2 regions of the Rhodococcus sp. I2R genome follow, and region 1 is predicted to be linked to the other one. Evidence: riboswitches for the same ligand, from Rfam matches in the RefSeq annotation. Region 1 holds a riboswitch; the other holds the start of a gene.
What was found. A riboswitch is a leader RNA that binds a small molecule or an ion and turns the genes downstream of it on or off. The one in region 1 is predicted to bind cyclic di-AMP.

Region 1 (3,398 bases):
ACCCACCGGTGACGACCGGGCGAGGGTGTCCAGTAGTCCGCGTTCCTTGTCGTCGAGGGTCGCGAGCGCCGCTGTGACGTCGTCCGGTGCCAGCTGGTCGGCGGAGTCGAGGATGCGGCCGATACGCCACGGGACGGCGTCGCGGGCTGCCGGGGTCATCCGAAGCGTGCGCTGGCCCCAGACGAGCGCGCGGTCGCGGAGCGCGGTCAGTGCCGCGTCCACGGCCTTGACGCTCGCGCGGCCCGATACGCCCGAGTCGAGCTGCGCACGTGTCACCGGAATCTCGTGTGCGCCCTCGATCGAGAGCAGCTCGAGAATGGTCAGGGCAAGCGTGTCGAGGGAGTCGGCACTGCGAAGGATCGACGCGCGTTGTTCGGCTCGGCCGGCCAGTACCTCGATGGTCGAGGGAGGCGGGACGGTCAGGTCTGGTCGCAGCGTGAGCAGGCCCACGAGTTCTGTGTCGGTACGGGACGTAAGCCACGTGGCGAGGTCCGGTGGCGCTGCTGTTTCGGTCATCGCACATCAGATTAGTGACCTGGACTGGTGTACGACGCAGCGCAGGTGTCAAAATGGGCGCATGGTGAACAAGTCGAAGAAGCCCTATGTCGATCCAGGCTGGCCGGAAACCGCGCGCGGTGATCATGCGGTGTCCGAACTGGCGTCCTCACGGGCGGGAGGTTTGTCGCCCTACGGCGAGGAGATCGAGTTCCCGCTTCCGCTGGACCAACTGCCCTACGCACACCCTGTGACCGTCATCAACCGCTGACGGCTGGCCCCGGACAACGAGAAAGGCCCCCGAGCAATCGGGGGCCTTTCTCGTACCTGGGTGAACTCTACTGAGGCAGGAATGCCTTGTTCGCCTGGTAGAAGTCGATGATCTGCGGGTCGAGTTGGATGCCCTCGGTCGCATTCTGGACCAGGGTGACGATCTCCTGGTTGTTGGTGATGGTCTGCACGGCGCTGGTGATGCCGTCGACGACCTCGGCGGTGCCGTCGACCGTCGGAATGCTGGTGAGGTCGGGAAGCTGCGGTGCTTCCGGAGCGGACTGCGGCGAAGGCGTCACGCTGCGCTCGGTGGGCGCGCTGCTCAGGCCGAGGCTCGAGGAGCAGGAGGGCCATGCGCCCCAGCCCTGCGAGGCGAGTACCTTCTCAGCGACTGCGATCTGCTCTTCACGGGAGGCCTGGTTGGCGGTGGCCGCGTACTGCTGGCCGCCGTGCGAGTTCCAGGTGCTCGGGGCGAACTGAAGGCCGCCCTGGTATCCGTTGCCCGTGTTGATTGCCCAGTTGCCGCCTGCTTCGCACTGTGCGAGACGGTCCCAATCGGAATCGGGGGCTGCAGTCGCGGTGCCGGTGAAGGCGATGCCCGCGGTGCTCATGATCGCGCCGGTGACGGCGACCTTGGCCACGGTGCGACCGGTGGTGGTCGGCTTGCGATGACGTCCGCTCATACGATTGAAATCCTCTCCACAGGCGCCTGCGAGGTCAGCTGTCGGGTTCGGGCTGAGAGGTAGCCCGGCTCAACCATCCCGGTGGGGATTGTTGAGCTTCACCCCAAGAAAGTCCTGCCGGAGCAGGTCTTTCGGTTATCCGAGAGGACGTGTGGGTCCCCCGTCCTCGTCCCCTGGGTGTTCGTTGGGGGGCCGTTTCCCGCGGGACGAGGTTTGGCGCTGCGGGAGCCGGTGTGACCGAAGTTTCTCAGCCGCTGATGACCGTAATGGACAGGGCCTCCAATGTCACCATTCGATAACTGTTGTGTTGTGGAGGGCGTTCGCAGTCGGTATCGGACCGTGTTTTCGGTTACGGACGAACCTGCAGGCAGTGGCGCTGGAGCTTCACCGACGCCCGCCTGTTGCTCATCCGTTACCCACTTGTTATGTGACAAACGTCACATCGGTCCGAGTGGGGCTGAAGTGACGAAAGTGACTGCGTGTCTCCTGGTCCGTGAAGCACGCGAAGGAGATAGTCAGCGGCTCAGGTTTCCGTACGTGTGGATCAGGGCGACGAGCGCGGCATCTTCGGCAGCGGTGAGTGTGACGAGGGCTTGGGCGTGCGCCCAGGCGAGCTTGTCCTGCGCGGCTGCCCGGACGTGGTCGGGCCCGGCGGTGGGGGAAAGACCCAGCTTCATCGCTGGCGAGGAGTGCTCGACGAGTCGACGTAGTTCGTGGGTGACCGGGGACGCCGGATCGGCGCCGAGCATCGCTTCGAGGTGTCCGAACAGCACGACGGTGTGTAGAGCCGGGTCCGACCGCAGGCGATCGACGATGTCGCGAATGCGCTCGCGTTCGGGGCGACTGTAGGCGAGGCGGTCGAGTTCGCCGAGGATGCGGTGGGCGCGTTTGACCGCCGCGAACACGCCCAGATGAGAGGCCAGGAGATTCTGCAGTCTCGGCACACCGGAATGCGTGACGAGCCAGTCGTTGAGCGCTGCAGCGCCCTGTGCGGCGACGCTGCGGCCGTGGATCGTGCCGTATTCGCCCATCAGGTCGACCAACCTGCCACGCACGTGCGGAGGGACGAGCGCGTCGTCGTCGGAGTCGAGCAGGTCGATCAGATCGAACGGGTCGATCCCGTGCATGGCGTGCAGGGCGCGGGCGTCGGCTTCGGTGAGAGCTCCCGTGTGCGAGGTCTCTGCGAGCAGACCTGCGATCGGAACGACGGTCATCACGGTATCGGCGAGCTGGGCCGACAGCCGCGTCGCGTGCTCGCCCGCATGTGCGAGCGGATCGCGGGCTCCGAGGGCACCTTCACCGAAGCCGTCTGCGCGCGAGAGCACTCCCAGGGTGGTCAACGGGGTGAATCCGAGTTGGCGGAGGAAGTCGATCTCGTCCGCCCGGGGAGCCCCGTCGAACAAGAACACTGCGGCGTCGGCATCGACGGACGCGGTGCGGGTCTGGTCGTATCCGTCGATGAGGACCCGCCGGGTTCGAGCTTCGTTCTCGGCTGTCAACGTCGCCAGACCCGGGGTGTCGACGAGGGTGTAGTCGCGGATTGCGGCGGAGGGCAACCATCGGTGCAGGTAGGCGATGTCGTGCGGCGCGATATCGAGGCCGTGGATCCGGCCCCGTTCGGTGGGTACCGGTGCCCGGGTGCCGTCGAGGAGCACTGCCTCGATGCGGGCTGGTGCACCCTCTTGGTACACCGAGACGACACTGGTGGCTTCGAGCGCGGCGGTGTCGGCGATCTTCGCACCGATCAGGGCGTTCACCAACGTCGATTTTCCGGCTTTGAGTCGGCCGACGATGACGATCCGCGGCGGCGACCACAGGATGGCGCCGATGCGGTTGGCGTGGCCGGCCAAATCCGGGCCGAGTGCCGCGAGGGCATGCAGGGCGCGATCGAGTCCTGCACGGACCGGATCGAGCGGCATTCCGGACGCAGTCATCGCCCCGCTCCAGTGA
Region 2 (3,398 bases), on a different contig from region 1:
AGGTGAGCGGCCAGTGTGCGCTTGGCGCGTTGTCCGGCCGAGACAGCTGGGAGGTAGTCGACCAGTTCGGCGTAGCTGTGCACGCCCTGATTGCCCACGCGCTCGATGAGGGCGTGCAGAACCTCGACGGTGGCGCGTGCGTCGTCGAGTGCGCGGTGGGTCGGCTGCGTACCGACCTGGAACAGCGAGGCCAGGGCCGACAGCTTCACCGATGGGGCCTCGTCGCGGGTGAGTACGCGACGCGCGAGCTTCACCGTGCACAGAACTCGAAACCTGGGCCAGGCGATATCGAGGCGTGACGCGGCGGCTTGGAGGAACCCCATGTCGAAGCGGGCATTGTGCGCGACGAGTACGGATCCACGCGCGAACTCGAGAAACCCCGGCAAGACTCGTTCGATGCGGGGCGCTCCGATCAGCATCGCGGTGGTGATTCCGGTCAGTTCCACGATGTACGGGGGAATCGACCGGCCCGGATCTACCAGTGTGGCGAACTCGCCGACGACTTCACCGCCGCGGACTTTCACGGCGCCGATCTCGGTGATCGCCTCGGTGTCGGCGCTGCCTCCGGTGGTTTCGAGGTCGACGACGACGAAGGTCGTCTCGTGCAACGGAGTGTCGAGTTCGTCGAAGCTCAGCTGGATCGGGAGGCTCACGATCGTGGACGCTAGCGCGGCCCACCGACAGTCCCTTGACAGTCCGCCGGCTCGGCGGTTCGTGTCGGTGCCTGTCGTTAGGTTCTCGTTCGACAGCCGGAATTCCGGGCTGACTCGATGAAAGAGATGAGGATCACATGATCGTCGACTGTGGTGATTGCAAGGTCCGCGATATCGCGTGCGCCGACTGCGTTGTCACGGTGCTCCTCGGTGCCCCGGGTCGGGCCGGCCGAGGCGGTACCGAGGCGGTGTCGAAGCTGTCCAAAATGGCTTTCGACCAGGAAGAATTGGGCGCCATGGACGTACTTGCGGACAGCGGCCTGGTGCCGCGATTGCGCCTCGTGGTGGACGCGAACGACCGGGTTGTGGGCGAGTCGTTATCCACTCGTGACACTGTGGCGAATCGGCATGCCATGTAGTGCAGAAGCGAACTGTTCACGCGCGTTGGGCGAGTTGGGGTCGACACAGGGGTATGCCATTTCGTAACCTTCCTGAGACCTTGCGGAGTCTCGCCAGTCCACACCGGAGTGGCGTCGCAAGTCACCGCCTAATCGGGCCGCTCGTGAGAGTGCCCGTACCGGGAACCCGATTTCCATTGGGGTGAATCCCGCTTAGTCGCCTTCACGGTGATGACGCGGGTAGGGCTGATCTTCCCAGCCCGAACCCGTCAGCTAACTCGGTCGGCGGATGAACGGAAGAAACGGAGCACAACTTTTCGTGGCGTCACATACTTCAACCCGCCCATTGCGTCGAATTCTCGTAGCCGGTGCGATCACAGCCGGTGCGGTCATTCTTCCCGCTGCCCCCGCAATGGCGGCCCCCATCACCATCCCCGGTGTCGGAACGTTCGAGATCCCCGAGATTCCGGGTATGCCGCCGCTTCCGGCTCAGGTTCCCGCACCTAACGCCCCGGCTCCGGTCGCACCCCAGGTGACGCCGGCAGCGAAGGCCGTTCAGGCTGCGGAGACGAAGATCGGCGCACCGTACGTCTACGGCGCTTCGGGCCCGGATTCGTTCGACTGCTCGGGTCTCGTCCAGTGGGCGTACAAGCAGGCCGGTGTCAGCCTGCCCCGTACCAGCTACGACCAGGCAGCCGCTGGCACGCCTGTCTCGAAGGCGGATCTGCGCCCCGGTGACGTCGTTTCCTTCTACGACGGTTCGCACTCGGGCATCTACTCGGGCAACGGCAACGTGATCCATGCGTCCACATCCGGTGTGCCGGTCAAGGTGGCACCTGTCGATTCCATGCCGTTCGACGGAGCGCGTCGCTACTGATTTTCGCGACCGCGTTTCATCACAGCACCAGAGCTCACCGACTCGTCGGCGCGCTCTGGTGCTGTTCTGTTTGGTTCGGTTCCTCCTCGATGGACAACACGGGTGGACACGATTGTGGCCGTTCCGTAACCTGACCGAGTCCGCTGAGTACCCGATTATTTCGATCGAATCCCAACAAATGGCGGTTTTCCGACCGAATTCCTGCCCGCTACCCACTACTCGTGGGTAGGGTTTTGTTTTTCGAACCGTTACGCTGGCCCCTCAGGCCTCCCAGGCAGAAACGGAGAGTCACCTTTCGTGGCGACACCGATAGTCAATCGTTCCAAGCTGAGCGTCCTCGTTGCGGCAGTGCTTGCCGTATTCCTGATCGCAGGTCAGGGAGCAATCGCGCACGCTCAGCCAGGTATCGACACTGCGTCCGATGCGCAGACCAGATTGGCAGAGCTCTCACGCGAATCGGAGCAGACCACGGAAGCTCTGCACAACGCGCAGATCGACCTCGATGCCAAGATTGCCGCGCAGCGTGACGCCGACGCTGCTCTCGCGGCGAACCAGGACGACCTCACCAGGGCGCAGCAGGCGCTCGCGGAGCTCAAGCCCGCCATGGACAAGGTCGCCAATGTCAACTATCAGGGCGGCCGAACCAATCGCCTTTTCGCTGTCATGGTCAGCGATTCGCCGCAGCAGCTACTCGACCAGATGTCGGCCCTCGACATCATCTCGGCCGAAACAACGCGTCAGGTAGAGCAGTTCAAGCAGGCCAGCGCCGACGCGGCGGCTGCGCAGGAGGCGTCGCAAGCGGCCGTCGATCTGGCTCGTACAGCCGCTGAGCAGGCCCGGGTGGTAAGCGACGATCTGCAGGCGAAGCAGAGTCAGTTGCAGGAACAAACTGCGGAGGTAGTGGCGAGCTACAACGCACTCTCCGGCGCCGAACAGGCCGAACTCGCCGGATCACCGCTACCGGAGGGCTTCGATCTGTCGAAACTCCTGTCCGGTCTTGTCCCCGGGTCCTCCTCCGGAGCCCTTCAGGCCGGTCTGACTCAGGTCGGCAAGCCGTACTCCTGGGGGGCTGCCGGCCCCGACGGTTTCGACTGCTCCGGTCTGGTGGTCTGGTCGTACAAGCAGGTGGGTAAGACGCTCCCACGGTCGAGTCAAGCGCAAGCGGCCGGTGGTACCGCGGTGGACCAAAAGGACCTTCAGCCGGGCGACCTCGTCCTGTTCTATCCAAACGCCTCACATGTCGGGTTGTACGCGGGCAACGGCAACGTTCTGCACGCGTCCACCTACGGTGTTCCCGTCAAGGTTCAGTCGATGGCGTCATACCCCTTCTACGGCGCTCGACGCTACTGATCTTCGGTAGTGACCCGGTCACGATTCTTCTCGGCGAGCCTGCTGTGCACGCTCCTCGTTTTCGCATCGGCGTGTAGCTCAGCTTCCCCGCCCAGCGAATCGTCGGGAGAGGACGGCTCC

Region 2: linked by a shared signal. The riboswitch ahead of KVY23_RS08275 (C40 family peptidase) and the one ahead of KVY23_RS16120 (transglycosylase family protein) in region 1 are both predicted to bind cyclic di-AMP.

What each region holds. Positions count from the first base shown of each region.
Region 1 covers NZ_JAHUTG010000014.1:99,177-102,574, reverse strand. The annotation lists gene KVY23_RS16130 (helicase-associated domain-containing protein) at 1-516, opposite strand, end outside; gene KVY23_RS16125 (hypothetical protein) at 578-766, shown strand; gene KVY23_RS16120 (transglycosylase family protein) at 834-1,448, opposite strand; cyclic di-AMP (ydaO/yuaA leader) riboswitch at 1,456-1,677, opposite strand; gene KVY23_RS16115 (GTPase) at 1,964-3,382, opposite strand; gene KVY23_RS16110 (dynamin family protein) at 3,379-3,398, opposite strand, start outside.
Region 2 covers NZ_JAHUTG010000006.1:195,987-199,384, reverse strand. The annotation lists gene KVY23_RS08285 (DEDD exonuclease domain-containing protein) at 1-653, opposite strand, end outside; gene KVY23_RS08280 (hypothetical protein) at 791-1,072, shown strand; cyclic di-AMP (ydaO/yuaA leader) riboswitch at 1,188-1,355, shown strand; gene KVY23_RS08275 (C40 family peptidase) at 1,371-1,928, shown strand; gene KVY23_RS08270 (NlpC/P60 family protein) at 2,226-3,278, shown strand; gene KVY23_RS08265 (peptidase MA family metallohydrolase) at 3,288-3,398, shown strand, end outside.